DNA from 4 places in the Rossellomorea marisflavi genome. Region 4 is predicted to be linked to each of the others. Evidence: predicted binding sites of a transcription regulator. Region 4 holds the regulator's gene; each other region holds the start of a gene.
The links. The regulator Rex, encoded in region 4, represses fermentation and respiration genes when NADH is low (regulators of the CRP and FNR family bind a similar motif). The targets are predictions, from matches to a motif close to TTGTGAAATATTTCACAA.
Positions count from the first base shown of each region.

Region 1 (7,647 bases), 1.4 Mb from region 4:
GATTCCTTACCTTGCCTTCGGTTTTATCGGAATCATGGCACTGAAAGGGATCGGCACGTTCATTCAGCAGTACTTCGGAGATCTATTCGGGATTACTTCGGTATATCGCCTTCGCAATGAGCTGTACCAAAAGCTGCAATTCCTTCCTTTCAGCTACTATGATAATGCGAAGACCGGTGACCTCATGTCGAGGTTGACTGCCGATGTAGAAGCATTCAGGTTTTTCCTTTCATTCGGCTTTTCGGAACTACTCCGTTTTTTCCTATTGGTGTCCGTCAGTTTTTGTGTGATGTTCTACTATTCTCCTTCCCTGACATTCGTCACGTTGGCGACCCTCCCATTCCTGGCGGTTTCGGTATTTAAGTTCGATAAGGCTGTCCATCCTGCTTTCAGGGGGATCAGGAAATCATTCGGGAAATTAAACACGAATGTCCAGGAAAATATCAGCGGGATCAATACGGTCAAATCCCTTTCAAGGGAAGAATTCCAGAACGGTAAGTTCAATCGTTCAAACGGGGACTACAAGGATAAATATCTCTTCACCTCTGATATCTGGGCGAAATATTTCCCACTGATGGAGTTTCTGGGCAATGTGAGTGTCATCCTGCTTCTCGGTTATGGAGGATACCTCGTGATGAATGGGAACCTTGCTCCTGGTGAACTGGTTGCCTTCTACAGCCTGGTCTGGTATATCATATGGCCGATCATGAATCTAGGATTCACCATCAATCAGTTCTCTCAATCGAAAGCTTCTGGAGAGAGGCTACTTGAGATCCTTGAGGTCGATGAGAAAATCAAGGACGGTGTACATGCGGTTGAAGCAACACGCATGAAAGGGGAAGTAAAATTCGAAGATGTTTCCTTCCATTATAATGACCTCGATGAAGATGCCGCCCTGGAGTCCATTACATTCAACGCACCACCCGGTAGAATCGTAGGACTGATCGGCGGGACCGGTTCAGGTAAATCAAGCGTCATTCAGCTTTTGACACGATTTTACGAGCCTCAGGAAGGGAGGATCACCATAGATGGGATGGATATCCGTGACTATTCCATCAAGTCCCTTCGTCAGAACATCGGCGTCGTGCTCCAAGAATCGTTCCTGTTTTCTTCCACCATCAGGTCGAATATCGCGTATGGGCGTCCTGAAGCGTCTCAGGAAGACGTAGAGAAGGCCGCAAAGCTTGCTCAGGCCCATGACTTCATCATGACTCTTCCCGATGGATATGAGACAAAGCTAGGGGAGAGGGGACTCGGTCTGTCTGGAGGTCAGAAACAGCGGATTGCCATTGCGAGGGCCATCTGCCTCGACCCTTCTATCCTTGTTCTTGACGATGCAACATCGGCGGTGGACATGGAAACGGAATTCCGTATTCAAAAAGCACTGAAGAACGTCATGTCCGACCGTACGACATTCATCATTGCACATAGGATTTCTTCACTGAAGCACGCCGATGAAATCCTGGTTCTTGAAAATGGGAGAGTGGCGGAGCGGGGTAGACATGAGGACCTCCTTGCCAACAACGGTCCTTATCAGCGCATCTATGATATTCAATACAAAGACCAAAAGAAAATTCTGCAGGCTGGGAGGTGATGAGTGTATGACAAAGATGAAAAATGACAAAAAAGTGATGGACCGGTTCCACTACTCAACCGATCAAGTGATCGACAAACCATTCAACTGGGGACAGCTTTCGCGGCTACTGACGTATCTGAAACCGTATTCCAAGAAGCTGTTGCCTCTGTCCATCCTGACGGTCCTGATCACAACGGCCGTCAGATTGATCATTCCGATTCTGATCGGGGTGTATACGCTGGATAAAGCCATCCGCCAGAAGGATGGGAATCTGTTGATGACCTTGATCGGTGTGATAGCCGGACTCTATGTGCTCAGTTACTTCGCCAACATCCTCAGGATACGATGGATGAATCAGTTGGGCCAAGGCGTGATCTATGACCTGCGCAAGCATCTGTTCAGTCACGTGCAAAGCCTGTCTCACCGATTCTTCGACCAGCGCTCAGCCGGCTCGATCCTTGTCAGGATCATGAACGACATCAACTCGCTTCAAGAATTGTTTACAAACGGGGTCATCAATCTATTGATGGATATCATCCTGCTTGCAGGGATCATCGTCCTCCTGTTCACTCTAAGCCCTGAGCTCACCCTCGCCGTCATGGTCATCCTTCCAATCATGTTCTTCATCTCCACCACGTTGAGGAAGAACATCCGAAAATCATGGCAGCTGGTGCGGCTCAAACAAGCAAAGCTCAATTCCCATTTGAATGAGAGCATCCAAGGGGTCAGGGTGACACAAGCCTTCACCCAGGAGCGTGAGAACATGGCGTTCTTCGATGGAATCAATACGGAGAACTTCGAGAGCTGGAGAACGGCCACCAAAAAGAATGCCATCTTCAGACCACTGGTTGAAATGACCAACGCCGTTGGTACGGCCGTTTTGATCTGGTATGGTGCCCATCTGATACAAACCGGTTCTTTGCAGCTGGGAGAATTCGTTTCCTTCGCTTTTTACCTAGGCATGTTTTGGGAGCCGATTTCGCGTCTCGGGCAGGTGTATAATCAACTTTTGATCGGGATGGCTTCATCAGAGAGGATCTTTGAATTCCTTGATGAAAAGCCGATTGTTCATGAGAAGGACGAGGCCATTTCCATGAAAGAAATCGCTGGTCATATCCAGTTCAACGATGTGGAGTTTTCTTATGATGATAAGCGAAAGGCCCTTCAAGGCATCAATCTCGAGATGAAGGCCGGTCAGACCGTAGCCCTTGTGGGACATACGGGATCAGGAAAAACGACGATCGCCAATTTGATCAGTCGTTTCTATGATCCGACCGCGGGAGCGGTCACAATCGATGGGAATGACTTAAGGGATGTATCGGTGGCGAGCCTGCGTAACCAGATCTCCATCGTTCTACAAGATACGTTCATTTTCTCGGGAACGATCATGGATAATATCCGGTTCGGACGTCCCGATGCGACAGATGAAGAAGTTCGACTCGCTGCGGAAGCGATCGGGGCGGACAATTTCATCGGGAAACTCGCCAATGGCTATGAGACCGAAGTTGAAGAACGTGGAAACGTTCTATCTGTGGGGGAAAGGCAGCTTCTTTCTTTCGCGAGAGCCCTGCTTGCCAATCCCCGCATCATCATTTTGGATGAGGCAACGGCGTCCATCGATACGGAAACCGAGGTGAAAATCCAATCGGCCTTGAAAAAATTATTGAACGGCCGTACAGCCATCATCATCGCCCACAGGCTTTCTACTATCAGGGACTCTGATAATATCTTCGTTCTTGAAAACGGAAGAATAAAAGAAAGTGGGAACCATGATCAGCTGATGGAACAGAGAGGGGATTATTACGACCTCGTAGAATCACAGTTCCGAATGATCGAAGCGATATAAAAGAAACATCCCTGGCCGGTCTGGCAGGGATGTTTTTTTTACCTATGAGAGGGAAATGGTACCATAACATCGAATACAGTTAGTTTGTGAAGTTTGTCACAAAATAGTCATGTTCACTAATTCACATACTCTTGGTTTGTTTTATAATAAGGGTATAACGTACGAGGGGGAATCAGTTTTGGATAGCGTCATGATCAGTAGATTGCTTACATCGAGTACATTGATCTTCCACATCATTTTTGCAACGATCGGGGTAGGGATGCCTATAATGATCGCCATCGCAGAGTTTATAGGAATAAAGAAGAATGATAACCACTATCTCCTTCTGGCCCGAAGATGGGCAAGGGGGTTCACCATTACTGTTGCTGTAGGGGTCGTTACAGGAACGGCCATCGGTCTGCAGCTTTCATTGCTATGGCCGTCATTTATGAAAGTGGCAGGTCAAATCATTGCCCTACCGCTTTTCATGGAAACGTTCGCCTTCTTCTTTGAAGCTATATTTCTTGGAATTTTCCTTTATACGTGGGACCGGTTCAAAGGAAAGTGGACCCATTGGTTCCTCAATCTGCCCATTATGATCGGTTCTTCGGCTTCGGCCTTATTCATTACGACCGTCAATGCGTTCATGAATACGCCTCAAGGGTTCGAGCTCAAGGACGGCAAAGCAATTGAAATCGACCCGATTGCAGCCATGCTGAATCCTGCTACCCCTACCAAGGTCTTTCATGTGCTTACGACGTCTTATATGACTATGGCCTTTATCCTTGCAGCCATCGCCGCCTATTCCATCCTTATGAAAAAAGGAGGGAACTATCATAAAAAGGCACTTCGGATGACTATGACAGCGGTATTGGTCTTTTCACTTGGAGCAGCTCTTGCAGGTGATCTTTCCGCAAAATTCCTTGCGGAGTATCAGCCGGAGAAGCTTGCAGCAGGTGAATGGCATTTTGAAACTGAGAAAAATGCAGATCTCATTGTCTTTGGCACGATCGATGAAAATAATGAAATCTCCAATGAGATCCGACTGCCAGGATTCTTGAGCTTTCTTGCAGGCAGTTCATTCGATACGGAAGTCATCGGCCTGAACGATTTTCCCGAAGATGAACGACCACCCCTCTGGATCCACTATATGTTCGATGGGATGGTGTCGATCGGGATGTTCAGTATTTTCATCAGCTTCCTATTCGTCCTCCTGTGGAAATGGAAGAAGGGGAATGAATTCAATAAACCCCTCCTTTGGGGAATCGTTGCGAGTGGGCCACTTGCCATGCTGGCCATTGAATTCGGCTGGATCTACGCAGAAGTCGGAAGACAGCCTTGGATCCTCAGGGGATATATGAAGATTGCCGAGGCAGCCACCCGTGCAGATGGCGTCGCCTGGATTTTCGCCATGTTCCTCGCCCTTTACTTGATGCTCGGCATCTTGTGTGTGGTGGTCCTCATTAGGATGTTCAAAAACAAACCTGCAGAAGCGGAACTTGAGAAAAGGTTCCCAACCGACCGGAAGGAGGAATAGGATATGAGTTTGGAAGTGATCGGGATCTCCGTCCTGTGGATTTTTTTGTATGGGTATCTCATTGTAGCATCAATCGATTTCGGTGCCGGTTTCTTTGCCTTCTATGCCCGGATGAAAGGGAAGGAACACACGATGAATGCGCTCATCAGCAGATATCTGTCACCCGTATGGGAGGTGACCAACGTATTTTTCGTGTTTTTCTTCGTCGGTCTGGTCGGATTCTTTCCGGATACCGCTTATTATTATGGGACCGCACTCCTTATCCCGGGGAGCGTGGCGATCATCCTCCTGGCAATACGGGGCAGTTTTTACGCATTCAGTAACTATGGTTCGAAGGAAAATATAGGGTATTTATTCATCTACGGGGCAACCGGGTTGTTGATACCGGCGTCTTTATCCACTGCGCTCACCATATCCGAAGGAGGCTTCCTAAAAGAAACCGATGACGGCGTGATCTTCCTGGCTGGGAAGCTTTTGACGAGTCCCTACTCATGGAGTGTCGTATTTCTGTCAATCGTTTCCGTCCTATTCATTTCAGCGGCATTTTTGACCTACTATGCCAATAGGGCAGGGGATATGGCCTCCAGGGAGATCTTGAGGAAATTTGCCCTTTTCTGGAGCCCGCCTACGATCATTGCGAGCCTATGGGTTTTCTGGTCTTTGAAGAATCATAACGAAGAGCATTTTGTGAATGCAATGGATATTTGGTGGATGTTCGGCCTATCCCTATTATTCTTTGTTCTCGCCACATGGCTTATCTATCGCCGCAAACAATTCGGCCTTGCGTTCACTTCGGTCATGCTTCAATTCTTTTTCGCTTTCTTCGGTTACGGTGCCTCCCATTTGCCGTATATCCTGAAACCTTTTATCACCATCGGTTCAAGTGTAACGAACGAAGTGATGGGGACGGCCCTCATCATCGTATTCATTGCCGGCTTGCTGTTGCTGATCCCGTCCCTGTATCTGTTGATGCGCCTGTTTTTATTCGACGCAGATTATGTGAAAGGGAAAAAATAAGCCCCGGGCGGTAGACCAAACATATTCACCTGGTTTTTATGCTAAAATAAGGATAGCAAAATAGGGGGTATGGGAGATGAAAAAAGAGTTTGTTGTCATCGGTTTGGGTCGTTTCGGAGGGAGCATCGTACGCTCCCTCGCCGAGCAGGGTATGGAGGTGATGGCCATCGATATGGATGAGGATAAGGTGAATGAATTTTCCACCACCGCTTCACACGCTGTCGTGGCGGATTCCACCGACGAGTCGGTGCTCAAGAGCCTCGGGATCCGCAACTTCGATCACGTGATTGTTGCCATCGGGGATAATATACAATCAAGCATCCTCACCACCATCATGCTGAAGGAGATCGGTGTGAAGAAGATCACCGTCAAAGCTCAGAATGATTACCATGAAAAGGTCCTGAGGAAGATCGGTGCCAATCAGGTGGTTCACCCTGAGAGGGATATGGGTAGAAGGATCGCCCATAATATCGTTTCGAATAATGTACTGGATTACCTTGAACTCTCGGACGAACATTCCATCGTCGAGCTTGTTGCCAATGAGAAGCTCAGCGGGAACAGCTTGATCGACCTCGATATCCGCGCAAAATACGGGATCAATATCGTGGCAATCAAAAGGGACCGGGATATCATCGTGTCTCCCCAGGCCGAAGAAGAGATACAGGAAGGGGATATTCTCATCGTCATCGGAGCGGACACCGATATCAACCGCTTTGAAAAAAAGATCCTGTGGACATAAAGCGTATAGTAAAAGGATGGCCGACTGCTTACGCGGGCCATCCTTCTTTTTATAGGGGACTTGAGCATATGAAAAGTGACTATGTAATGACGAACACAACCAGTGTGGTTGATACCGCTCATGAAACAAATGAAAAATCCGGACTACTTTTCCCCATCTGAGGGGGAAAGTAGTCCGGATTTTATTATGACTTAAGCACGTGTGTCTCAGGCTCTATTATAATGGATCAGACTTCCATGATGATCGGAAGGATCATTGGACGACGTTTGGTTTTTTCGTATAAGAATGGAGCCAGTGTGTCTGTGATTTCATTCTTGATTTCAGACCATTGAGTAGTCCTTCTTTCAAGCACCTTGTTCAGGTGTTTGGAGATCAAGGTTTGCGCTTCGTTGATCAAGTCCCCGGATTCACGCATATAAACAAATCCGCGAGAAATCAGATCCGGACCGGAAGCAATCTTGAAGTCCTTCATATTGATGCTGACCACGACGATGACTAGCCCTTCTTCTGAAAGGATACGGCGATCACGGAGGACGATGTTTCCGATGTCACCGATTCCACTGCCGTCGATGTAGACATTCCCTGAAGGAATCTTCCCAGCCACCTGAGCAGAGTCGCTGCTGAGGGCAAGTACATCACCATTATCCATGATGAAGCAGTTATCAGGGTCTACTCCACAGTCGACGCCAAGCTGAGCGTGCATCTTCTGCATGCGATATTCACCGTGAATAGGCATGAAGAATGTAGGGTTCATCAGACGAAGCATAAGCTTCATTTCTTGTTGTCCACCGTGTCCGGATGTATGGATATTGCTGAGTGGTCCGTGGACCACTTCTGCTCCTGCACGGTATAGAAGGTTGATCGTACGGTTTACACTGATCGTGTTCCCAGGGATCGGTGAAGATGAGAAGACGACAGTGTCACCCGGTTGAATCTGGATCTGACGATGTGTA
Region 1 is NZ_CP081870.1:1,726,385-1,734,031, forward strand. It holds gene K6T23_RS09170 (ABC transporter ATP-binding protein) at 1-1,594, shown strand, start outside; gene K6T23_RS09175 (ABC transporter ATP-binding protein) at 1,611-3,422, shown strand; gene K6T23_RS09180 (cytochrome ubiquinol oxidase subunit I) at 3,613-4,938, shown strand; gene K6T23_RS09185 (cytochrome d ubiquinol oxidase subunit II) at 4,942-5,955, shown strand; gene K6T23_RS09190 (potassium channel family protein) at 6,032-6,694, shown strand; gene rnjA (ribonuclease J1) at 6,921-7,647, opposite strand, start outside.
Region 1: the regulator Rex is predicted to act here: its motif matches at 3,507-3,524, upstream of K6T23_RS09180 (cytochrome ubiquinol oxidase subunit I).

Region 2 (7,647 bases), 1.1 Mb from region 4:
CCTGTATTTTCCACTCTTATGCGTTATCATCATTTGCTGCTCATACTTCGCGCTAGATAAGGAGGAACGTAAGAACATTGGGCCGACATCTTCTTGAAAATCCTTGTAGCAGTCCTTATCTTGACTAGCTGAGCGTTTGTTCGATATAGTAGCAGTATTGCTTTCTATCATACTATAGATGATTTACATCAAGGAGGATAAACATGGACTCATTCTTTCAGATTATTGAAGAGCGACGGTCAGTTAAAGTATATGACCCGACAGTAGAAATTCCTCGTGAAGAACTTCTTCACCTAGTAGAAACAACAGGAAAGGCTCCATCTGCATGGAATCTGCAGCACTGGAATTTCCTTGTCTTCGACTCCAAAGAGGTCCAAAAGAGACTTCTTCCGATTGCATTCAACCAGCAACAGGTTCTTGATGCTTCTGCCGTCATCGCTGTCCTTGGTGACTTGGAAGCCAACCGCAATGTAGATCCAGTATTCGATCCGTCTGTTGCCAAAGGTGAAATGACACAAGAAATCAAAGACGTTTTAAAAGGGCAGATTGACGGTGCCTATACTCGTCCCGGGTACGCACGTGATGCCGCGTTCAGTAATGCATCCCTTGCTGCGATGCAGCTAATGCTGACGGCAAAGGCAAAAGGCTGGGATACATGTCCGATTGGTGGATTCGATCCTGCAGCCCTTGCAAAAGAATTCAATGTATCACAACGATACATTCCGATCATGCTGATCACTGTCGGCAAGCCTCTCCAAGAAGCGAGAAAATCTGATCGTCTTGAGCCTATGAATTTGATTCAGTGGGCTGAGTGATCATATAGGCTCAAACCGTACCATAAAAAATCCGAACGATCGCGATTCCTCCATGGAAATCGAGTGATCGTTCGGATTTTTTCTTTCTTTCGCCATTGCTTCTATTGGAAAATCACGTTCTTTTCAATTTCCTTCATGTGATAGAAATACCCCTTAAGGTCCATCAGCTCCTGATAGTTGCCGATTTCAACAATCTCCCCTTCCTCCATCACTACAATTTGATCCATTTCTTCAAGCCCGGTCAATCGATGACTGATGAGAAGAAGCGTACTATTCTCCGACTCTTTCCGGATAACGTCCATCAGTTCGGCTTCAAGCATGGGATCGATGGAAGAAGTCGGCTCGTCCAGGATCCAAAGTGGACCGCCTTTCAAGATTGCCCGGGCAATGGCCATCCTCTGCTTCTCTCCTCCTGACAGGTTCCCGCCCTTTTCAGTCACGGTGTCCTCCAACCTGAATGGAAGCTTCACTTTTAAGAGGACCCTTTGCAACTCTTCATCACCGAACTCACCGGCAATCAGCAAATTATCTCTGATTGATCCATGAAAGAAGTGGTTTTCCTGAAGGATGACGGCAGCTTTTTGCCACAGGCTTTCCCGCTTGAAGGCATCAATGGGACGGGAATCCATTAGGATCTGTCCCTCATCCGGTGAATAAAAAGTTAGAAGCAGATTGAATAACGTTGATTTTCCGGAACCCGATGCACCGATGACAGCCGTCTTCGACCCTTCCGGTATATAAAGGTCGACGTCAGAGATCGAGGACCTCCCCCCTCCCTCAAAGGTGAACCCCACCTTTTCCAGCGTAAAGGAGGGCGCATGATCGGGAGCCTCTTCACTCCTTCGGCCCTTAAGCTCTCCACCTTGAATTTCACCAAGGCGTTTGGATGCCTTCCTTGAATCTTCTAAATGGTAAGGAAGGGTCGCCATCGGTATTGCTTCATCAAAGACAGTCAGTGAAATCATGACGAGCATGGCAAGGAGGACACCATCTAGGGTCCCTTCCCCGACGGCATACACACCGAGAACCAATACCAGCCATGTGATCAGCAGTGAGACGAGCAGGTTGATGGTATGGCTGAATAAGGAGTGACGGCTTTCCAGATCCTGCTCTTTCACATACGCAGAGGAAGAACCGCCGAGTGTCTCTTCTTGATGGGATAATTGCTGATGAATTTTCAGTTCCCTGAAGCCATACAGGAATTCTGTAGTACCGGACGATAGCTCACTGCGACGCTCTCTCACACGTGATTCAATTTTCCTTTGTTTCAGGCTGACCAGGGAGGGAATCAAGAAACCGGTGAGCAGCATCCCCACAATCAGCAATACTCCAGTCGCCAAAGAATAGAAGAGAGTAAAAAGTATGGTGGCGATAAAAACAACCATCATAACCAGAGGCGGATAGAAGACCCTCAAGAAGAAGTTTTGAAGGCTCTCTACATCTCCCACAATCCGAGCCAGGAGATCACCGCTTTTGTATCGCTGAAAAATCGTCGGCGCAATGGTTTCCAACCGGTCAAAGATCGATGCCCTCAAGTTGGCAAGGATCGTGAACGTCGCCCGGTGGGAATAATAGCGCTCTGCATACCTTGTCACTGCCTTCAGGATGCCGAACAGCTTCATTAAAGCAATCATGATGGTCAGAACATAAAGGGGCACTTCAAGTGCCGCTTGGGAAATCATATATCCACTCAAAGCGAAAACCCCGACGGATGTAAGACCGGCCACCGTACCGAAGACAGCAGAAAGGACAACATCTTTTTTCTTTTTTACAGTCAATCGAAGGATCTCAGTCAACTCTCTCATATGATGTTCACTCCTTTTTGTACCGCAATCATGCGCTCGTATGCAGGCAGCTCCTTGAGCAATTCCTCGTGAGTACCCTCTCCGATGAGTGCTCCCTCTTTCAATACAAGGATTTGATCGGAATGGCGGATGGTGTGCAATCTATGAGCAACCGTGACGATGGTGGAAGACCGGGATAGCTCCTGGATCGACTGCTGAAGAATCGACTCTGTCTTCAGGTCGAGTCCGGTGGTCGGTTCATCAAGCAAGACGATGGATGGCTTCCGCAAAAAGGCCCTTGCAAGGGCGATCCGTTGCTTCTCTCCACCCGACAGTCCCCTGCCCCCTTCGCCGATCACGGTCTGGAATCCTTCCTTCAGACTGAAGATCAGATCCGTCAGTCCGGCTTTTTCAGCCGCATCCTCCAGTTCCTTTGCTGTATGAAGGGACCCGGCTGCCATGTTCTCTTCTATCGTCCCGGCAAAAATATATGGGTTCTGCGAGATATATGCGATGAGCCCGAACCACGAACGTTCTGTAAACTGTCTTCTTGATTGGCCATTCACCATCACTTGTCCCTCGGCTGGATCGATCAATCCTGAAAGGATATGCAGGAGGGTCGTTTTTCCGGATCCACTTTCACCGATGATGGCCACCTTGCTGAACGGTTCAATATGGACTGACAAGGGCTTAAGACGAAAAGCACCTTGTGAATAGGCGTGACCGACCCCTTTCAGATCGATTGGGGGCGGTCCATCCTCCGCATGAATGAGACTATCCCCCCAGAGGATCTCCCCGTCATCCCGTTCAAGCTCATCCTTCACCGCTTTAACGGAACCTGAACTACCCCTTCCTGTATGGAAGGCACTCCCCAACTGCTTCATGGAAAGATAGAATTCAGGTGCCAGGATGAGGACAAAGAATGCAGTGTAAAATGAGATGCTGTCGAACACGATCAGACGCAGACCGACTTCGAGGGCGATCAGGCCGATGCTCAGCATGGAGATGAACTCGAGCATCAAGGAGGATAGGAAGGCAGTCTTCAGCACCTCCATTGTGGACTCGCGGAAGTTCAGCGAGCTCTCCATGATCTCTGAACTCTTCGTCTTTCCTTTCCCGAATAGCTTCAATGTCGTCAACCCTTGAAGGACATCAAGAAATGTACCGGAGAACGATTCAAGCTTTTCCATCTGGTCTTCTGATTTTTCCTTCGTTTTGATCCCGATGAGTGCCATGAAGATCGGGATGAAGGGAGCCGTAATCAGGATGATCAGTCCTGTGAACCAGTGTTCCTTGAATAGGACCACCAAAATCATCAGTGGGACGAGCGTTGTTTCAATTCGTTGAGGCACATACTTGCTATAGTAGCCATCAAGCCCGTCGACCGCTTCCATCAGGACGGATACCTTCCTTCCCGCCTGACTGCCTACAGAAGCAGTGAGTGGCTGATGAGCCCATTTGTTCAAGAGTTTTTTCCTGACCTCTCCTTTCACAGATGATGCAAGCCGGATCCCTGTTCTGCCGTTCAACCAGCTGAAAACCGCCCTGGATGCGAAAGCCAAAAGCAGTGCTGTCAATAGAGGCCATACTTCTGTCAAGGAAGCTCCCTTCAGGAAAACCCTGTCTACAATCCCCGCGATCAAGTATGCCTGAGCGACAATGGCGAGACCCAAAAGAATGGAAGAACTATATAAAGTCATCATGAATGACCTACTGGCTTTTACAATTGAATGTAATGCTTTCATAGATGATTTCACTCCCGTTCCGAAAGTTAGTGAAATACTTCACAAATTATTCTATCTCTATTATACCATCACTTATCCTTCTTCTCACTGAATTGAATTTGACAAATTCAAGACAAAGTACACAGGAGGGAAAAGAGGTTCCCTGCACTGCGACCGCGCAAGGAACCTCGCCGGTGAACCATTGTCTTCAACTAGTTTGAACCCTCTCTATACTTCCTTCTCAATAGACGTATCTGTCCTCGATGATTGATTTCATCCTCCATCACGTGGTACCAGATATAATAGAAGTTATAGGAAACCCCGTTTCCCCTCCTTCTTTCTTCATCTAGCCATTGGTCTGAAAGCTGAGAGAAAGAAGAGACAGTAACACTCCGAACCTTTTTTAACGCTTCAAGGTACTCATCAACCTCCAGCCCCTGATAGTGCAGAGTGGCCGGATTCCCCAAGTCAAGGGCCTTACCCCATGTGTCTGCTTCTTCATCAGTCAGGTCCCTTTCTTCAAAAGAGATGATCTGATGGACAAATTCAATTGCTGCAATATGCATGAGGAGGCTTGCGATGGTATTTCCACCGGGGTCCTCCATATACTCAAGCTCTTCCCGGCTGATTCCACTTAATTCTTCCATCGTCACGCTCCTGGTATGCTCCAACATGGATATCAGTTCACCAATCTTATGATCAAAGCCATCTTTCCTTGTAATCCTATAATCAATCACGGTCATGCCCCCTTGTCTTGCTCATTTTAACAGGGTTTTTCAGGAAAAACAGACTGATATTTTCCCTATAGGCATGCTATACTTAAGGTATAAGCGAAAGGGATTCAGAGCATGTGCTCTGAATCCCTTTTTCGGTTCAACCCTTTTTCCTTACCATGATAAAGTAGGATACTACAGCCACAGCTTCACAAATGGCAATGACGACAGCCATGGGGACCGCTGAAGCCCCGTCACCCAGTCCGACGAGGGGTGCCGCCGCACCACCAAGAATGAATGGCAATAATCCAAGGAGGGCAGCTGCACTCCCTGCGTTATCTCCCTGATCACTCATCGCAAGGGAAAATACGGTAGTATTCACGATTCCGACAGTGGATACCGTCAGGAAAAGGAAGATACAGATGAATACGACCGAGGCCTCCAGTGAGATGCTGACAATGAGCAACACGCTAGCCAATAGTCCTTGAAGGATGCCATACCTCAGCAACGATGTTTCACCGAAGACGGGTGCGAGTTTCCCGGTTGCCTGGGTTGCAATGATGAGACCGAGGCCGTTCAAGGCGAAGATCAGACTGAACATTTGTGGAGATAGTCCATAAATATCCTGCAGGACGAAGGTGGAGCCTGAAATATAGGCGAACATGGCACTCATGGCGAACCCTTGTACCAGGACATACCCCATGAAAACCCGGTTTCTGATCAAACGGCCGAAGGTGTTGAAAACGCTGGAGATCCCCCCGGTCTTCCTTCTTTCTATCGGTAGCGTTTCACTCAATCCGAAGCAGACGGCAAGAAGCATGATTCCCCCGATGAGGGCAAGGACACCGAAGATTCCCCTCCACGACATGAATTGAAGAAGCTGTCCCCCGGCCACTGGCGCTGCAATAGGTGCCAACCCATTGACGAGCATCAGCATGGCAAAGTACTTCGTCAATTCCTGTCCGGAAAAGCGATCCCGCATGCCAGCCCTTGAAATGACCATGCCGGCAGCACCTGTGAGACCCTGAATGAAACGGAGAACAATAAGTCCCCAGATTGAACCTGTGAACATGCACAAAACCGATGAAATGGTGAAGAGGATCAATGCCACAATCAGCGGCTTTTTCCTTCCCACCATATCCGAATAAGGACCTACGATGAGCTGCCCTGCGGCAAGTCCGATCAGGCAGGCCGTCAGACTAAGCTGAGCAGTGGAGGCGTTCGTACCAAGATCAGATGCAAGAGTAGGCAGACCCGGAAGGTACATATCGATTGTCAGTGGTCCGAATGCACTTAGGCACCCCATGATCACGATGAAAATGAATAAATACGTTTTTGATTGCGTGTGTGCTAATTCCTTCATGGATGACTCTCCTTTACGTTGTATAGCCATCATCATTTTAAACCCTCCAGTAACCGGAGGGTCAATAGGAATCAACCACGAACTTTAATCTGATACTCTGTCAATCGCTCGTCCTTCATGTGGGAGATGAAGGAATCGACAATCTGCCTTGTATATAGAGGTCCCTCCGTTTCCATTCCCAGTCCAGATACAAAATCCACAAGCATATTATAATAGTAGGAATCCCTCCTGCGATCCTCGAGAGAATAGACTGTGGCATATGTCCCTTCCGGAAGGATGTCGTATCCTGATTCTTCTTCAAGAAGGATATACAATCCGTCGTAGACAAACTCTTCATCACTCTTGATGTGCTCAGGTGATACAAACAAGCCGACAGAACCGACCATGATGGGCGTCATATGATTGACGGTTTTCTTGATTTCCCTTAAGAGCACTTCCATATCATCAAGGGAAGAAAATGAACGCTCTTCTTTCCAAATGCTTCTCTTCGGCAGAGAGGAGAGCAAAGGCCCCCGTTCCGTTGTCTTCGCAAGCTGAAGCTGCTGAATTTTTTGGGAGAGATGCCGATGAGTTGTTTTCAATTCATCCATTTTCCTTCTCGTGTTTTCCTCGTATTTCTCAAGAGTGTGCAAGAACTGGTCCAGCGTACTGTGCTCCATTTTTTGCTTAATTTCCTTCAGAGGCACACCCAAGCTTTTCAAAAAGCTGATCATATCGAGCTGCTGGAACTGCTCGGCACGGTAATACCGATAACCTGTTTCCCCATCCGTATGATAAGGGGTGAATAGCCCGATTTCATCATAATATCTCAAGGTTTTCACTGGTATATCATAAAGCTTTGACATTTGTCCGATGGTGAACTGATCCTTCATTCCCCTTCAACCAAAAGTTTAATGAATTTTCGCTTGCCGACCTGCATAGTCATCCCCTCCTGGACCTTCACAATAAGGTTTGGATCTTCCACCTTGGCTCCATCAATCTTTACGCCCTTATTCTTGATCATCTTCCTCGCTTCACTTTTGGAAGGAAGAAGATTGACGTTGACGAGCAGCTCGAGTATGTTGATCTCTTCATTCCCGTTCCACTGCAGCTCTGGAATCTCATCTGGCATACTGCCTTTTTGAAAAACAGAGATGAACTGCTCTTGTGCCCGCTCACTTGCTCCGATTCCATGGTACATCCTGACGATCGTCCTTCCGAGGAGCATCTTGGCATCACGGGGGTGCATTTGCCCTGCAGCCAGCGAAG
Region 2 is NZ_CP081870.1:1,426,052-1,433,698, reverse strand. It holds gene K6T23_RS07670 (nitroreductase family protein) at 204-815, shown strand; gene cydC (thiol reductant ABC exporter subunit CydC) at 917-2,620, opposite strand; gene cydD (thiol reductant ABC exporter subunit CydD) at 2,617-4,302, opposite strand; gene K6T23_RS07655 (DinB family protein) at 4,536-5,060, opposite strand; gene K6T23_RS07650 (multidrug effflux MFS transporter) at 5,197-6,399, opposite strand; gene K6T23_RS07645 (MerR family transcriptional regulator) at 6,471-7,271, opposite strand; gene tyrS (tyrosine--tRNA ligase) at 7,268-7,647, opposite strand, start outside.
Region 2: the regulator Rex is predicted to act here: its motif matches at 4,372-4,389, upstream of cydD (thiol reductant ABC exporter subunit CydD).

Region 3 (7,647 bases), 440 kb from region 4:
GATGATGGCATCCAGCGTGGCAAACTGCTCGATGCCATAGTAGCGGTATTGATTCTGTTCGTCTGTATATTTAGGGCTGAATAATCCAATCTCGTCATAATAGCGAAGCGTCGGTTTTGATAATTTGAAGAGTTTGGATATTTCTCCGATCTTCAATCGTTTTCTCATAGTCCCTCACCTTTACATAGAAATCGTTTTTACCATTCTACCCCAAAAGCAAGCAATGGGAGGAATATGGAGTATGAAACGAGAATACAGCTCTTAAGAATGGCAGTTTTGGAATGCAACCACAGGTTGCGGACGTTCAACCAATGACTTCTTCCGGGGGCGTGAACGTGGGATTATACTGGATTCATACAAATGAACAGGTGGTTGATAGGAATGGAACTGGCCGGGAATTTAAAAAGAAAGCGTGAAGAGTGCAGGCTGTCCCAGGATGACGTTGCTTCAAAGCTGAATATCTCAAGGCAGTCGATATCGAAGTGGGAAACGGGAAAATGCTACCCCGATCTGGATAATCTGATCCTTTTGAGCGATCTGTATAAGATATCACTTGATGAATTGATCAAAGGGGTTAAAAGCTTTCAGGAGCGGATCATCATCAAGGAAACGGGGAGTGTAAGGAGCATGTGGCCCTGGTGGGTGATCTTCCCTGCATTTGGCATGCTGTATGGACTGGTGTCGATGATTCTAAATCGTTTTTGATCCTCCATGTGTGATTCCGGTACCGCCAAGTGGATGGGGGACTCTCCAATCCGTTATACTGGATAAAATGGAAGGACAGGCGGAGGTGAAATCATGGAACAGTTTGTCAGTCCCGGCAAGGTAGTGGCTTCAGCCGGGGCATTCATCTTCGGGGGAATTGCCTTGAATCTGCTTCTCCATCCATTGGGCTCGCACGAGATGATGGGATTCCTACTCTTCCTGGTTGTAGGAGCCGTGCTTTATTATGGCCTGCTCACGTTGCATCGCATCAACAGGATGATAACAATGGCCCTGTTAGGATTGATCGGAATCGGGAGCATGGTGACGGCCGTGTACCTGCTTCTGCATCCGGTGGCCCATTAGGCTGTTAATTACACACAAAAAAAGGAATCCCGCCTCCTCAGGCAAAGGATTCCTTTTTGTAATGCTCTCCATCAACTTGCAAGGGACGACTGGGCACTCCGGTCGTTTTTCTGTATCTTCCGGTAAACGAGTGCGATGATGAATGATGGGATGGTGCAGACGATCATTCCCAAAAACGCGTAGCGCGGATCGATTTCGTACAGAAATCCTCCAAACAGGGTGAAGATGGCGGTGCTCCAGCTGAGGGCGAGGGCGGAATAGATGCCCTGCGCCTTCGGGACGTCCTTCGGTGCGATGTTCTTGATCAGATACTGCATGAACGCATAGTGTCCCATGGCAAATGAGCAGGCGTGCAGAAGCTGTGAAACCGAGAACACGGCGACGCTCGGGAAGGCGAAGACAAGGAGCCAGCGGACGGTCGAACCGAGTGCGGCCGTTGCAAGCATCGTCCCGACAGATACGTTCCGGAATAAGCGGTCTGCCACGAGGAAGAACAGGATTTCAGCGATGACCCCGATGTTCATGATGGCCCCGATCCAGGACTTTGGCGCATCGATTTCCTGAAGGAAGATGTACCCGTAGTTGTAGTAAGACGCATGGGCAGCTTGTAGCAGGATGACGATGACAAGGACAAGGCCGAAATGTTTCACCTTGAACAGCTTGAGCATGGCCCCTCGGACGGCCGGCAAGGGCTTCGGCTTATTCGACAGGATATCTGGAGCCTTCAGCATCCCGAGTCCGAGCAAGAGAAACAGCCCGATTAATAAGGCCCAGATGATGACCCCATCGCCAAGCTTACTTGTGAACAGTGTGAGGATCAGTCCACCGATGACGAAGCCGAGGGACCCCCACGAGCGGCTTTTCCCGTAATGCTTCAGCTGTTTGTTCTGCACAAGGACACCGGCCGCCGTGTCGAGTGCAGGCATGAGCGTAGGATAGAAGAAGTGCAGCAGCAGGACAACAGCCATGAGGGTCCAGTAGGAACTTGCCGGGATGCAAAGAAGGATGGCGAGAAAGGTCCCGATCCCCATGCCGTTCAAAAGCATCTTGCTGCTGAATTTAGAAGAAAGATAGGGGAAGGCGAACAGGGTGGAGAGTCCTCGGATCACGAGCCCAAGACTCATGATCAAGCTTGCCTCTGCCACCGTTACCCCCTTCGAGTTGATCATCCAGCCCGTCCAATACGGCAGGAAGATCCCCCATGTAAGATAAAAGGTGAAAAATTGTCTACTCATCCAGCGTTGTGTATTCATGTCGATTCCTCCATTTGATTGCATCATACCAAGGAGAACGGCAAAAAAATATGAGAAATCTCACATTCTGAGAAAAACACGTCTTTCCACCCCCCTTATGACTATGGTAGATTTTAGATATTATAACTGGAGGTGGGAAGAATCGACTTCATCCTTGATACGTTAGTGGGAGTTGGACTCGTATTTATGATCCTGATCACCTTTCTTCTTTATACATTGTGGAAAAAAGGAAGGTAAGTGCCATGAAGAAAATCACAGGTTCCACAAGACAAAGCATCATGAAACGTCATTCCATAGGGTCCTTCTTTTCCTTTCCCATGGAACGGCATCTGGAAGTCCACGTGTTCGAGCGTGATGAATGGCTGATCCGGGAAGGGACAAGGCCGGACTATTTTTATTATGTAATCGAAGGAAAGGCGAAAATCTATGTGACATATTCCAACGGAAAAGTCTCCTTGATCAACTTTGTGAATGCCCATGACTTCATCGGTGAGATGGAGCTTGTGAACGAAGTATATTATTCTAAGGGAATCCAGGCACTTACAAGAACGGTCTGCTATGCTGTTCCACTCGAATCATTCCGCGATCAGCTGCTAGAAGACGCCACGTTCTTGAGGGAGTTGACCAAGTTCCTTACGTTGAAGGCGACTGCCATGTCGGCCAAGTATTCTCAAACCCTGTCTTTTCCACTCGAGAATCGACTGGCCGATTTCATCCTCCAGACGGCGGACGGTACTGTCTATAAAGAGAAGCACGTGACGGTCTGCGATTTCCTTGGCGTTTCGTACAGACATCTCCTTCATGTGCTCTCATCCTTTACACAAAAAGGATACATCAGGAAAGAAGGAACCCGTTACATCATCATCGATGCCAGGGCACTTGAGGTCCTGGCCGAACTTCTGAGAAATGAAAGCTGAAAGTAGGGAAAATGTTGATCCAATTACTCTTTTATTTTGTCATGGTCATGGTCGTGGCCTTGTTCCGCTATCTTGTCTTCGATGCCGTTGATCCCGAGCTGTTGGGAGCGGCCCTCCTTTTTCCCGTCGGAGCCCTTATTCTGTATGTATTGACCAAACATATCGAAAAGAGAGAGCAGGCATACGTTCCGAAGGATGTGAAGGGGTGGAGCTTTTATCACCTTCAACGGTCCTTCTCCGTCCCGAAGCCTTTATTCGAAGGAAATCAAAAAAGAGGGTATCTTAAGCGATATTACGAGAGCAAGCGCCGTTTCATCATCGGAGAGATGGTCAGTTCTAACTGGTACGTCTCCTTGGAGATCAAGATTGATGGAGATCTCTATCAGGTTAAATGGTACCGGGAACGCCGGTTTTCCATGAAGGAGCATTGGGAAATCGTTCGGAACGGAAAGCTGATCGGCCAAGCGGAGACACTGGCGAACTCAAAGGGGATAGGCAAACGGAAGGAAGTAATCGAATTCCGCATCAGAGAGCGGACGCTTCAAACGATTACCAATCCGGTCACCTCGACGATATCGGTGCATTCGGGTGATGCTGCAATCGGCACTTTGAAGCGGAATCATACGGTGAGTAACGTTTCGGTCATGGAAGTCGGGAACCGTGACCTCGAGGCACTGGTGGCGCTCATCCTGCATCATTTTTATTTCAAGTAAGTCATGAAAGGAGTGGGGAGATTCCTGCTTCTTTTTCTTCTGAAAAAGTGAGTGATTATTCATTCATGTGGTACAGTAGAGAAAAGAGAAATGACGGGGAGGGTTCTACGTGCTTTTTAAACAAAAATCATGTCAAAGTGAGCAATCAGGAGTTCGATTGTTCGAGTGTAGACAAGAAGCATTCAGAGTTCAATTGAATTGCTATGCGTTTGCAGCCGGCGATGTCCTGATTGATACCGGTTCGCATTCGTTGCGTAGCCATTTCCGACCGTTCATTGATGAGGTGAATCCCGAAATGGTCTTGATCACGCACCATCATGAGGATCATATAGGAAACGCCTCTTATTGTAACAGCAAAGGAATCCCGGTCTTGATGAATCCTCTTTACCGTAAGGAATGTAAGGAAAAGGCAACCTACCCCTTTTACAGACGGGTATTCTGGGGTAAACGTCCTGCATTCCAATCAGAGCCGTTGCCTGAGGTCATCCATTCCGGACGGGATGTGTTTAAGGTCATCTCCACTCCGGGACATGCCGCCGATCACGTTTCATTCCTGAAAGAGTCAACCGGGCAACTATTCTCGGGGGACCTCTACGTTTCTCCTAAAACGAAAATTGTACTGCGGGAAGAAAGCATACCTGCCATCATCCGCTCGATCAGAGAAATACTCACGTATGACTTCGACGAGATGTTCTGCTGTCATGCAGGCTACGTGAAGAATGGAAAAAAAGCCATGAAGCTGAAGCTTGAGTACTTAACAAAAATTAAGGAAAAGGTGACGGCCCTGCATCATGAGGGCCTTGGAGTCAATGAGATTCAACAGACTATGTTCCCGAAAAAGTACCCGATCATGTCATTTTCCAGAGGAGAATGGGACTCCAAACATATTGTTTCGTCCATTCTCAAAGAATTATAGAAACCGGCGCGATCCCTTACCGATCATGCCGGTTCAGATTCACCAGAGGGGCTCTTTCTCTCCGCTCAGCTTGATGATGAAAGGGAAAAGCAGAATGGCCACCACACTGATGAATCCCAGGCTCATCATCCTCTGCGACTCGGCAGAAATATATTGGGTGGTACCACAGTGAGGACAGCTTTTTCCTTCTTTGGAGAAACCAAGCCTCCAAATATCTCGTCCCTTCCATTTATTCTGACAGCTTGTACAAGCCACCACGTTGATCAACTCCTTTGCACTTATTTACGGATGGACCACTAAACAGGTTTCATTGAGATTTCGATTTTTACTAAAGATTTACTTTCCTTCCTATACACTTTAGAATTAAAGTACTATAGTGGCAGTTGCCTATTGGCTCTCAGAAGGAAGGTTATTGATAGTTGAATCGAGTTCTAGTTAAACGCGTCATCATGTTTGTGCTTCTCCTTGTTGCTTTTGTGTTTGTGTATATTTACTTTTCGGTGTTCCTCCCCATATTCCTTGCCCTTTTGACAGCCATGGTCATGGAACCGCTTGTCAAGTGGGTGAAGAAGCTCCTTAAATCTGAGAAACGTCTCCTACCAGTCATCATCGTCTTCACCACGTTCATGCTCGTGTGTGCATGGGGACTGTATTTCACGGTGACAAGGGTGTTTAATTCCTTGTATGAATGGTCGTTGAATATTCCGGTCTACGCAAAGGATATTCAGATTTTTGTCAATGATCAGGTGATCCGCTTCAATGAATTCATCGATGAAGTCCCGCAGGGTGATCGGATTGTCAAAGAGATCGAGAAACAGTCCCAAGGACTGACCGACACAGCCGTGCATCTGACTTCGCAGCTGATCAATGCCATCGGTTCAGCGCTTCAGTCAATTCCAAATATGGTATTTGTCACTCTGATCTATCTCATCACCTTTTTCCTCTTCAGTCTGGATCTGCCGAAGCTTTTGAATATGTTCTTCAATTTCTTCAAGCCGGAAACATCGGGTAAACTTCGCTTTGTATTCCAGAAGATGAGCAAAGTGTTCATGGGGTACTGGAAGGCTCAATTCATCTTGAGTATCGGAGTATTCCTGATCACCTACATCGCATTATTATTCATCTCGCCAAAGGTTGCTCTCATCATGAGCATCATTATCTGGCTCGTCGATATCATCCCCCTTTATGTGGGACCGGCACTGGTGCTTGCGCCATGGGGCCTACTCGCCATGATTCTGGGAGACATGAACGGAGGACTGGCTTTGATCGTTCTCGCGGCTGTGATCACCATCGTCCGCCGTGCCATCGAGCCGAAGATCCTTGGGGACTCGATCGGCCTTGCTGCCTTGCCGACCGTGTTGACCATGTACTTCGGATTCGTCTTCTTCGGAGTGATGGGGCTGATCCTTGGACCATTCGTATATATCGCCATCCGCTCTGCCAAGGAAGCGGGCCTTTTCCAACTGAATAAAGGATAAAAAAACGGGGACGAATCCGGTGCAGGTCAGCACCGGATTCGTCCCCGTTTTATTTACGCCACAATCATCATGATGATCACGACGGCCAGTATGGCAAGATAGGCTTTTGAAAAGATTCCGTCAGGCAGCTTCTGTGCCCATTTTCTTCCGAATGGGACCCCGATGAACCCCCCTATCGTGAAACCTACAAGAGCAGGGAGATAAATGAATCCAATTGTGGATGCAGGCATATGGTCTACCTGCAAACCTGAAACCAAGTAGCTGATTGCCCCTACAATGGCAATGGGGAGACCGAGTGGGGTCGCCAGTGCGACAGCATTCAGCATGCGCATGCCATGTTTCCGGAGAAACGGGATGGTCATGACGCTCCCACCGATGCCGAGGAGGGTGGAGATGAATCCGATCCCTGTACCGAAGACAGTCGCAGCCTTTTTTCCTGGAAGCTCAAAGTCATCGTCCTCCCGATCCGAGGTGAACGTCTTCTTCACCAAATTGCTTATCAGGATATAGGAGAGCAGGGCGATGAAGAGGTATCGCAGCACCTCGCTGTCGATGAAGATGGCCACGATTCCACCGATGAGCGATCCAATCGCAACGAACCAGGCCAGCTTCTTGAAGACAGACCACTTGATGTTTCCTTTTCTTGAGTGATTATAGGTTGAGTTGAATGAGTTGATGATCATGACGGCAAGGGATGATCCGATGGCTGTGTGCATGAGGTATTCATGAGGGATCGTGTCGGGCAGGAATGCATACAGCACCGGTACTACGACGAAGCCCCCACCGAAACCGAACATACTTGAGAGAATCCCGATCAGAATCCCGATCAAGCCGAACATGATAAGAGAAACAGTCATGTTGACACCTTCCTTGTTGGATTGAGGCAGCTTTATCTTTTTAGGATACGCTACTTTTTGGCATTCAACAAGGCGACTTTCCCATCATTGCTTGTCGCGGATCTGATCTCTTACCTTTTCAACGAAATCATTTACGGGGTATTCCTCAAGCTTCTCGCTTCCATAGCGCCGGACGGTGACGGAGCCACTCTCTTTCTCTTTATCTCCAAGCACAAGAATATATGGAACTTTTCGCATTTGTCCTTCGCGGATCTTCTTCCCCAGCTTTTCACTCCTATTATTCAAAGAGGTACGGATTCATGCCTGGCGAAGTTTCAGCACAACGCTTTCGGCATATGGCGTGTGCGCATCCGAAACGTGGATGACCTCGACCTGCTTAGGCGCGAGCCAAAGGGGGAACGCTCCTCCAAAGTGCTCGATCAGGATGCCGAGGAAGCGATCTATG
Region 3 is NZ_CP081870.1:4,189,735-4,197,381, reverse strand. It holds gene K6T23_RS21600 (MerR family transcriptional regulator) at 1-168, opposite strand, end outside; gene K6T23_RS21595 (helix-turn-helix domain-containing protein) at 382-705, shown strand; gene K6T23_RS21590 (hypothetical protein) at 799-1,068, shown strand; gene K6T23_RS21585 (MFS transporter) at 1,140-2,321, opposite strand; gene yeiL (transcriptional regulator YeiL) at 2,564-3,238, shown strand; gene K6T23_RS21575 (tubby C-terminal domain-like protein) at 3,250-3,951, shown strand; gene K6T23_RS21570 (MBL fold metallo-hydrolase) at 4,061-4,867, shown strand; gene K6T23_RS21565 (TIGR04104 family putative zinc finger protein) at 4,907-5,125, opposite strand; gene ytvI (sporulation integral membrane protein YtvI) at 5,287-6,345, shown strand; gene K6T23_RS21555 (sulfite exporter TauE/SafE family protein) at 6,399-7,202, opposite strand; partial or broken gene thrS (threonine--tRNA ligase) at 7,287-7,647, opposite strand, start outside.
Region 3: the regulator Rex is predicted to act here: its motif matches at 2,370-2,387, upstream of yeiL (transcriptional regulator YeiL).

Region 4 (7,647 bases):
ATATGTAGATTGGTTTTTAGCACTCGCTTAACATGAGTGCTAACACAGTTATTATATTAAATAATTCGTTTTCATTTTGCAAGAGTCCTGCTTAAAAATTTTTTCGTCATTTTCCCCCTTTTTTCACACCTCACTATCCTATGTGGCGATTCCCGGCAATATTCCCATGACCGTGAGATTTGAACAGTTCCGCATTTATTAGTAGAATTGTACAAGGGTCTGTCCTGTCAGGCCTAAGGCTTGCTTAAAAGGAGATAAAACGTTGAATAAACATTATGGATACATTTTGATCGCCTATATTGTCATGCAGCTCGCCGGTGCGGTTGGACCGCTCCTGTTTTATAAGGCCGGCACAGAAGTGTTTGGACAGACGAAAGAATACATGCAGCAGGTGGCCGTCGGTTCCTGGCTGATCTTCAGCTTTGCCGCGACCTTGATCATCGTCCTGCTCATCCTGAGAAAAAGCTCACCATCGAAACTTAAGCTCGAGCGCTCTGCCCCTGCAGGCGCCGGGATTTCCATCGTCTGGGCCGTCGTCGGGATCTTCATGGCGTTCTTCGCACAAGCCATCGCCATCCAGATCGAGACCCTCCTCGGCATCCAGGCCGGTTCTGAAAACACACAGAACATCATGGGCATCGTGGACAATGTTCCCCTTGCCATGATCGTCGTTGCCATCATCGGGCCGATCCTGGAAGAAATCGTGTTCAGGAAGATCATTTTTGGGGCACTCTATCAGCGAATGAACTTTTTCTTCGCCGCATTGATCAGCTCCGTGATTTTCGCCCTTGCCCACTTCGAGCCGGTACATGTGATCCTGTACTCTGCCATGGGCTTCACGTTTGCCTTCCTATATGTACGAACGAAACGAATCCTCGTACCGATCTGCGCCCATGTGGCCATGAATACGATGGTGGTCATCATGCAGACCGTCTACCGGGATGAAATCGAAAAGATCATGAATGAAGCTGAAAAAATACAAGGATTTATTGGAGGTTTCCTATAATGAGACGATCACCCCTGTTCTCCGGCGTGATTTACATTCTTCTTGGGGTGCTGTTCACCTATTTTGCCATCCATACGGTCCGGGATACAGGCTGGGGATTTTTCACCTATATGCTGATCTTCCTTGCCACGCTGGACTTTGGTTCGGGCATCCGCATGGTCCTGCTCCACTTCAGGATCAAGCAGCAGCTGAACCAGAAGAAATAAGCCGCTTAAAACAAAAACCGGATCCATCCGACTTCGTTTCCATGAAGATCGGGTGGATCCGGTTTTCTTTATCCTTTGCGCTGTTTCAACTCTTCTTCCACGCGTTCGATTTCCATCTGCTGCTCGGCCTCAAGGTATTTCTTGTAGCCGATCCGTGAAATCGCGATGCTGATTTCATAAAGGACCAACATCGGCAGGGTCACCATCATATGGGAGACGATGTCCGGCGGCGTGATGAGGGCGGCGATCACAAGGAGGATGAAGTAGGCGACTTTCCTTGCCTTCGCCATCATCATCGGCGTGATGATCCCGAGCCTCGTCAGGAACAGCATCACCACTGGCAGCTGGAACAGCAGACCGAATGGAAGGGTGATCTGGAAGAGGAATTGGAAGTACTCATTAATCCCGATCACCTGCTGGATATCGAGATCTCCTGATAGCCGCATCATGAACGATACAACATACGGGAACAGAATGAAGTAGGAAAATGCCAGTCCACCTAGGAACAGCAGGACGGACACCGGTATGTAGCTCAGGGTCACCTTCCGCTCCTTCTCATAAAGACCGGGGGATATGAATGACCATACTTGATAGAGGATAACCGGTGACGTCATGACCGCCGCGATGAACATGATCATTTCCATATAGATCTTGAGTGGATCCGTCACGCGGAAGGCATTCATCGTCATTTCTTTTGCTTCATCCGCATGCTGCAGGTACTTGATGAGCGGTTCGGCAAGGAAGAAGCTTGCCACAACGGCTAACAAGAAGAAAACGACTACAAACATGAGTCGTTTCTGCAATTCTCCTATATGTTCAAAGACTGTCATATCCTTTTGAGTTTGACTCATGGCGCACATCCTACTTTACTTGGCTTTACTTGGCACTTTTGTTCTTATCGTCTTCATCATCCGCTAAGCCTTTGGTTGCGTTCTTGAATTCACGTAGTGTATTGCCGGCTGCTTTGCCAAGCTCCGGTAATTTTTTCGGGCCAAAAATTAAAAGGGCCACCACTGCAATCAGCACCATACTTCCAGGACCTACCATAATGAGACACCTCCCCTTATATGCTTCTATCATAACGCAAATGGTCAGAATTTTCTATTCCGTTACGATTCCATCTTGTGACATTTCCGTGTCTTCCCCTGAGTAATGCTTGAGGAAGTAGACAAGTGACTGAAGTTCCACGGCCAGATCGATGTGATGGACCCTGATATGATCAGGAACCGTCAGGCGTGCAGGTGTGAAGTTCAGGATCCCCTTGATCTTCGAAGACACAAGGCGATCTGTGATATTTTGAGCAGATGAGGCCGGCACAGTCAGGATCGCGACTTCGATATCCATCCCCTTCAGCTTCTCCTCCAGCTCATCCATATGGTGGACGGGCACATCGCTGATTTCCGTCCCCACCTTCGTTTCATCCACCTCGAAGGCCATTTCGATCTTTGTATTGTTATTCTTTATGAAATTGTAATGAAGAAAAGCCGTTCCGAGATTCCCCACGCCGATCAATACGACCTTCGTCAGTTCATCCTGGTCAAGCGTTTCCCTGAAAAAGGATAGGAGATAATTCACATTATACCCATAGCCCTTCTTCCCTAACGCTCCAAAATAGGAGAAATCCCTCCGGATGGTCGCGGAATCCACTTTCACGGCTTCGCTTAACTCCTTCGACGATACCCGCTGCTTACCTGAAGCATACAGATTCTTGATGAAGCGGTAGTATAGCGGAAGGCGCTTGGCCGTTGCCTGTGGAATTTTCGTTGTTTCCTGATTCATCTCTTGTATTCCCCCACATCTTATAAACCCTCTTCTTCCTGGTCTGTCAGCGCTTCCAAAAAGAAGGTATATCTTTTATCTATTTTCCATCATACACTCTATTCTATCCTATTTGTATCCAGATTAATAGTCATAGTTCCTCCCCTTTTATTGCCGTCCACCTGGGAAATACGGTACACTAGCACTAATGAAACAGAGGTGAACCGACATGATTCTATTACAAGTGAATCAGCTGACCAAAAATTTTGGCGCAGATAATATATTGACCAATATCAAATTGGAGATCCAAACCAAGGACCGGGTCGCCCTCGTCGGCCGCAACGGTGCCGGCAAATCGACCCTCCTGAAGATCATCGCAGGCCAGCTGTCCCATGACTCCGGAGAGATCACGAAGCCAAAGGGTGTGAGCATCGGCTACCTGGCCCAGAATACAGGCCTCGAGTCGGAGCTTTCCATTTGGGGCGAGATGCTGACGGTATTCGAACACCTCCTCCAACAGGAAAAGCAGCTTAGGAGGTTGGAAGCAGAGATGGCGGATCCGTCCGTCTATGAAGATGAAGACCGCTATCAGCGGGTACTGAAGGAATACGACGAACTTCAAGTCACCTTCAAGGAGTCCGGTGGCTATCAGTATGAAGCCGATATCCGCTCCGTCCTCCACGGATTGAATTTCGCTTCCTTCGACCACGGGACGAAGATCTCCACCCTTTCCGGTGGTCAGAAGACCCGCCTCGCCCTTGCGAAGCTCCTCCTGACCAAGCCTGATATCCTCATCCTCGATGAGCCGACGAACCATCTGGACATCGAGACGCTTTCCTGGCTCGAAGGGTATCTTCAAGGCTATCCGGGTGCCGTACTCATCGTTTCACATGACCGCTACTTCTTGGATAGCGTCGTGAACCAGGTGTATGAGATTTCCCGGAACCGGAGCAAGAAGTTTGTGGGGAACTACAGCAAATACCTCGAACAGAAGGCGCTGGATTACGAGAAGGATCTCAAGCTCTATGAGCGCCAGCAGCAGGAGGTCGCAAAGCTCGAAGACTTCGTCCAGCGCAATATCGCCCGTGCCTCCACCACAAAGATGGCCCAGAGCAGGCGAAAGAAACTTGAGCGCATGGAACTTATGGACAGGCCGCAAGGTGACGAAAAGTCTGCCTCCTTCGCCTTCCAGATCGATCGCCCGAGCGGGAATGACGTCCTTCACGTCAATGACCTCACCATCGGGTACGAGGACGGGGAAGCCATCGCCTCCCATATCGACTTCTCCATCAAAAAAGGGGACAGCATCGCCCTTGTCGGACCGAACGGGATCGGTAAGTCCACCCTCCTCAAGACCCTGGTGAACAAGTTGCAGGCACTGAGTGGGGACTTCAAATTCGGATCCAATGTATCCATCTCTTACTATGATCAGCAGCAAGCGGACCTTTCGTCTAACAAATCGGTCCTCAATGAACTGTGGGATGAATACCCGATGAGGAATGAAAAAGAAATCAGGACCGTCCTCGGGAACTTCCTCTTCACGGGTGAAGACGTCCTGAAACCCGTCAACACCCTGAGCGGAGGGGAAAAGGCCCGCCTCGCCCTCTCCAAGATGATGATGGAAAAAGGCAACGTCCTCATCCTCGATGAGCCGACGAACCATCTCGACCTAGATAGCAAAGAGGTGCTCGAGAATGCCCTTATCGACTACCCGGGCACGATCCTGTTCGTATCCCATGACCGCTACTTCATCAACCGCATCGCCACCAAGGTGATCGAGCTATCCACAGGCGGATCCACCGAATACCTCGGGGATTACGACTACTATCTCCATAAACTTGCGGAGCAGGAAGAGCTCGCCGCCCTGGAACAGACGAATGCAGAACCGGTCAAGGCTACGCAGCAAAAGCAGTCGCATAAGATTGATAAAGAAGCCAAAAAGCTTGAGCGTCAACGAAAACGGCGCATTGAAGAGATCGAAGAGAAGATGACCGTACTGGAAGGGTCCATCGAAGAAAAAGAAACCCTCCTGTGCGATCCGGATATTTTCCAGGATCACGAACGGGTTCAGACTTTGAATGACGAACTGACCATTGCCAAAGAAGAAATGGATGTTCTTTTGGAAGAGTGGACGGAGCTGGAAGAATTAGTGGAAGAGTAAAACAGAAGCGGTTCAAGGTCGAAATGACCTTGAACCGCTTCTTTGGTTAGTGAGATGGTATAAACGGGTAAAGTATAGGGAAGTGCTTCTTTTAGAAAAAACCCTCCACTATTCATCCACATGATTATCCACATTTCCACCCTCGTCATTTCTATATCCACAATCGTTTTCCACACTATCCACAATTATCGGTTGATTTATCCACATTATCCACATTCCAAATTCTACATATCCCCAACTGTTTTTCACAATCCATTCACATCTTACGCACTACTTATCCCCAAATTATCCACAGACTGTTGATAAAACGTACGTTCCCAATAAAAAACCTCGAACGGACGATTCCATTCGAGGTGTAATCTTATTAAAACTGTTCCAGATCCAATCCCGGATTTGCGTTCATATCCAGTCCGCCACGCTTGCCTTGTTCAAACAGGATGGTTCCTGCAGCGGCAATCATGGCCGCATTATCCGTACACAGGGACAGGGGCGGGACGATGAGCTCACACGCATGGCTTTCAAACGTGGTCTCCAACGTCTCGCGCAGCCCTTTATTGGCCGCAACTCCACCTGCTAGAAGAAGTTGTCCCACACCGTATTCTTCCACAGCCCTTTTCGCCTTCGTCACGAGTACATCAATGACGCTTGCCTGGAAGCTTGCTGCGAGATCCTCCGGCTTGATCTCATTCCCCTTCTGCTTTGCATTATGGAGAGTATTGATCACGGACGACTTTAAGCCGCTGAAGCTGAAATCATAGGATCCTTCCTCAAGCCACGCCCTTGGAAGGTCGATGACCGGCTCCCCTTCATGGGCCAGACGATCGATATGGGGACCACCAGGGTACGGGAGCCCTAGCGTACGGGCCACTTTATCATATGCCTCCCCGGCTGCGTCATCACGCGTCTCCCCGATCACTTCGAACTCACCGTGCCCCTTCATGAGGACAAGCTCCGTATGCCCTCCTGATACCACCAGGGATAGGAGGGGGAACGTCATTTCATGAATGAGGCGGTTGGCATAGATATGTCCGGCAATATGATGGACACCGACCAACGGTTTGTTATGTGCAAATGCAAGGGCCTTGGCTGCATTGACGCCAATTAACAGCGCTCCTACAAGTCCCGGTCCTTCCGTCACCGCGATGCAGTCGACGTCTTCCATCGTCATCTCTGCTTGATCGAGGGCTTCCTGGAGGACAAACGTCACCTGCTCCACATGATGCCGCGACGCAATCTCCGGCACGACACCACCGAAGCGCTTATGGCTTTCAATCTGAGATGAGACAACATTACTGACGATTTCCGTCCCATTCTTCACGATGGAAACGGCCGTTTCATCACAGCTGGTTTCAATTCCTAATACGAACGTATCTTTCATCATAAATTCACCCACATTACTAAAGCATCCTCTTGATTATCAGAATAATATCGTTTCCGGATCCCGCCGTTTTGGAATCCGAGTTTCCTATACAGGCTCTGTGCTGGCACATTGCTCACCCGGGCCTCGAGGGTCATGACCCTCGCACCTGACTCTATGGCCATCTCCATGATCTTGCGCATGAGAAGCTCCCCGTACCCCTTCCCTCGGTGGGAAGGAAGGACGGCCACATTCGTGATATGCGCTTCATCCACGACCATCCATACGCCACAGTAGCCCGCAATCCCACTTTCATCTTCAATGACGATATACATGGACAGATGGTTCTCTTCCATTTCACTTATGAACGCTTCCCGACTCCACGGAACGGTGAAGGATTGTTCTTCAATTTCCATGACGGCATCCACGTCATCGACTGTCATAAATCGTATCTCCATTATGCACAAGTCCTATTCTTCGTTAGATTTCTGGGCTTCGAGCCATTTCACTTCGGCTTCCGCCATACGGATATAGTTTGGCAGCACCTCATGGGCCGTCGATTCTTCCATACCCATCCCGAGATAGGCAAGCTCAGACGGTCTCGGATTATGGCTCACTAACGGTGCCAGAACTGCCTTTTCCCCAAGAGCTTCCTGTATTGCTTCTGCATGGATCCCTGTATCATTCCCGACGAACAGGATCTCTCCCTCATAGCTCTTGAGTTCCTCCACCCAATCCGTGAGCATCACATTCCGGTCCTCAAGTACATTCTCAAGCTTCCCTTCCCGGAAACGGTAAAGTCCCGTGTAAACCTGTCCACGCCTCGCATCAAAGATCGGGGAAAGATACCCGTTGAAGTAGCGTCCCGATGAAGCAAGTACAGCCAGGCTCGATACAGGCACGAGGGGAATATCGAGGGACCAGGCAAGCGTCTTCGCAAGCGTGACCCCGATCCTGACGCCCGTATAAGACCCGGGTCCATTTGCCACGACGATCTTCGTCAACTCCTTGACGTCCGTATCGCAGTCCTTCAGCAGCTGCTCCACGGCAGGCATCGCCTTCAGGGAATGATTCCGCTTCACATTGGTCATATATTCACCGATCACCTTATTCTCATCAATCAGTGCGACCCCCAACGGGAAGTTTGATGTATCTATCG
Region 4 is NZ_CP081870.1:325,914-333,560, reverse strand. It holds gene K6T23_RS01850 (CPBP family intramembrane glutamic endopeptidase) at 263-1,006, shown strand; gene K6T23_RS01845 (YdiK family protein) at 1,006-1,212, shown strand; gene tatC (twin-arginine translocase subunit TatC) at 1,281-2,063, opposite strand; gene K6T23_RS01835 (twin-arginine translocase TatA/TatE family subunit) at 2,089-2,259, opposite strand; gene K6T23_RS01830 (redox-sensing transcriptional repressor Rex) at 2,314-2,991, opposite strand; gene K6T23_RS01825 (ABC-F family ATP-binding cassette domain-containing protein) at 3,200-5,131, shown strand; gene tsaD (tRNA (adenosine(37)-N6)-threonylcarbamoyltransferase complex transferase subunit TsaD) at 5,496-6,512, opposite strand; gene rimI (ribosomal protein S18-alanine N-acetyltransferase) at 6,509-6,931, opposite strand; gene tsaB (tRNA (adenosine(37)-N6)-threonylcarbamoyltransferase complex dimerization subunit type 1 TsaB) at 6,959-7,647, opposite strand, start outside.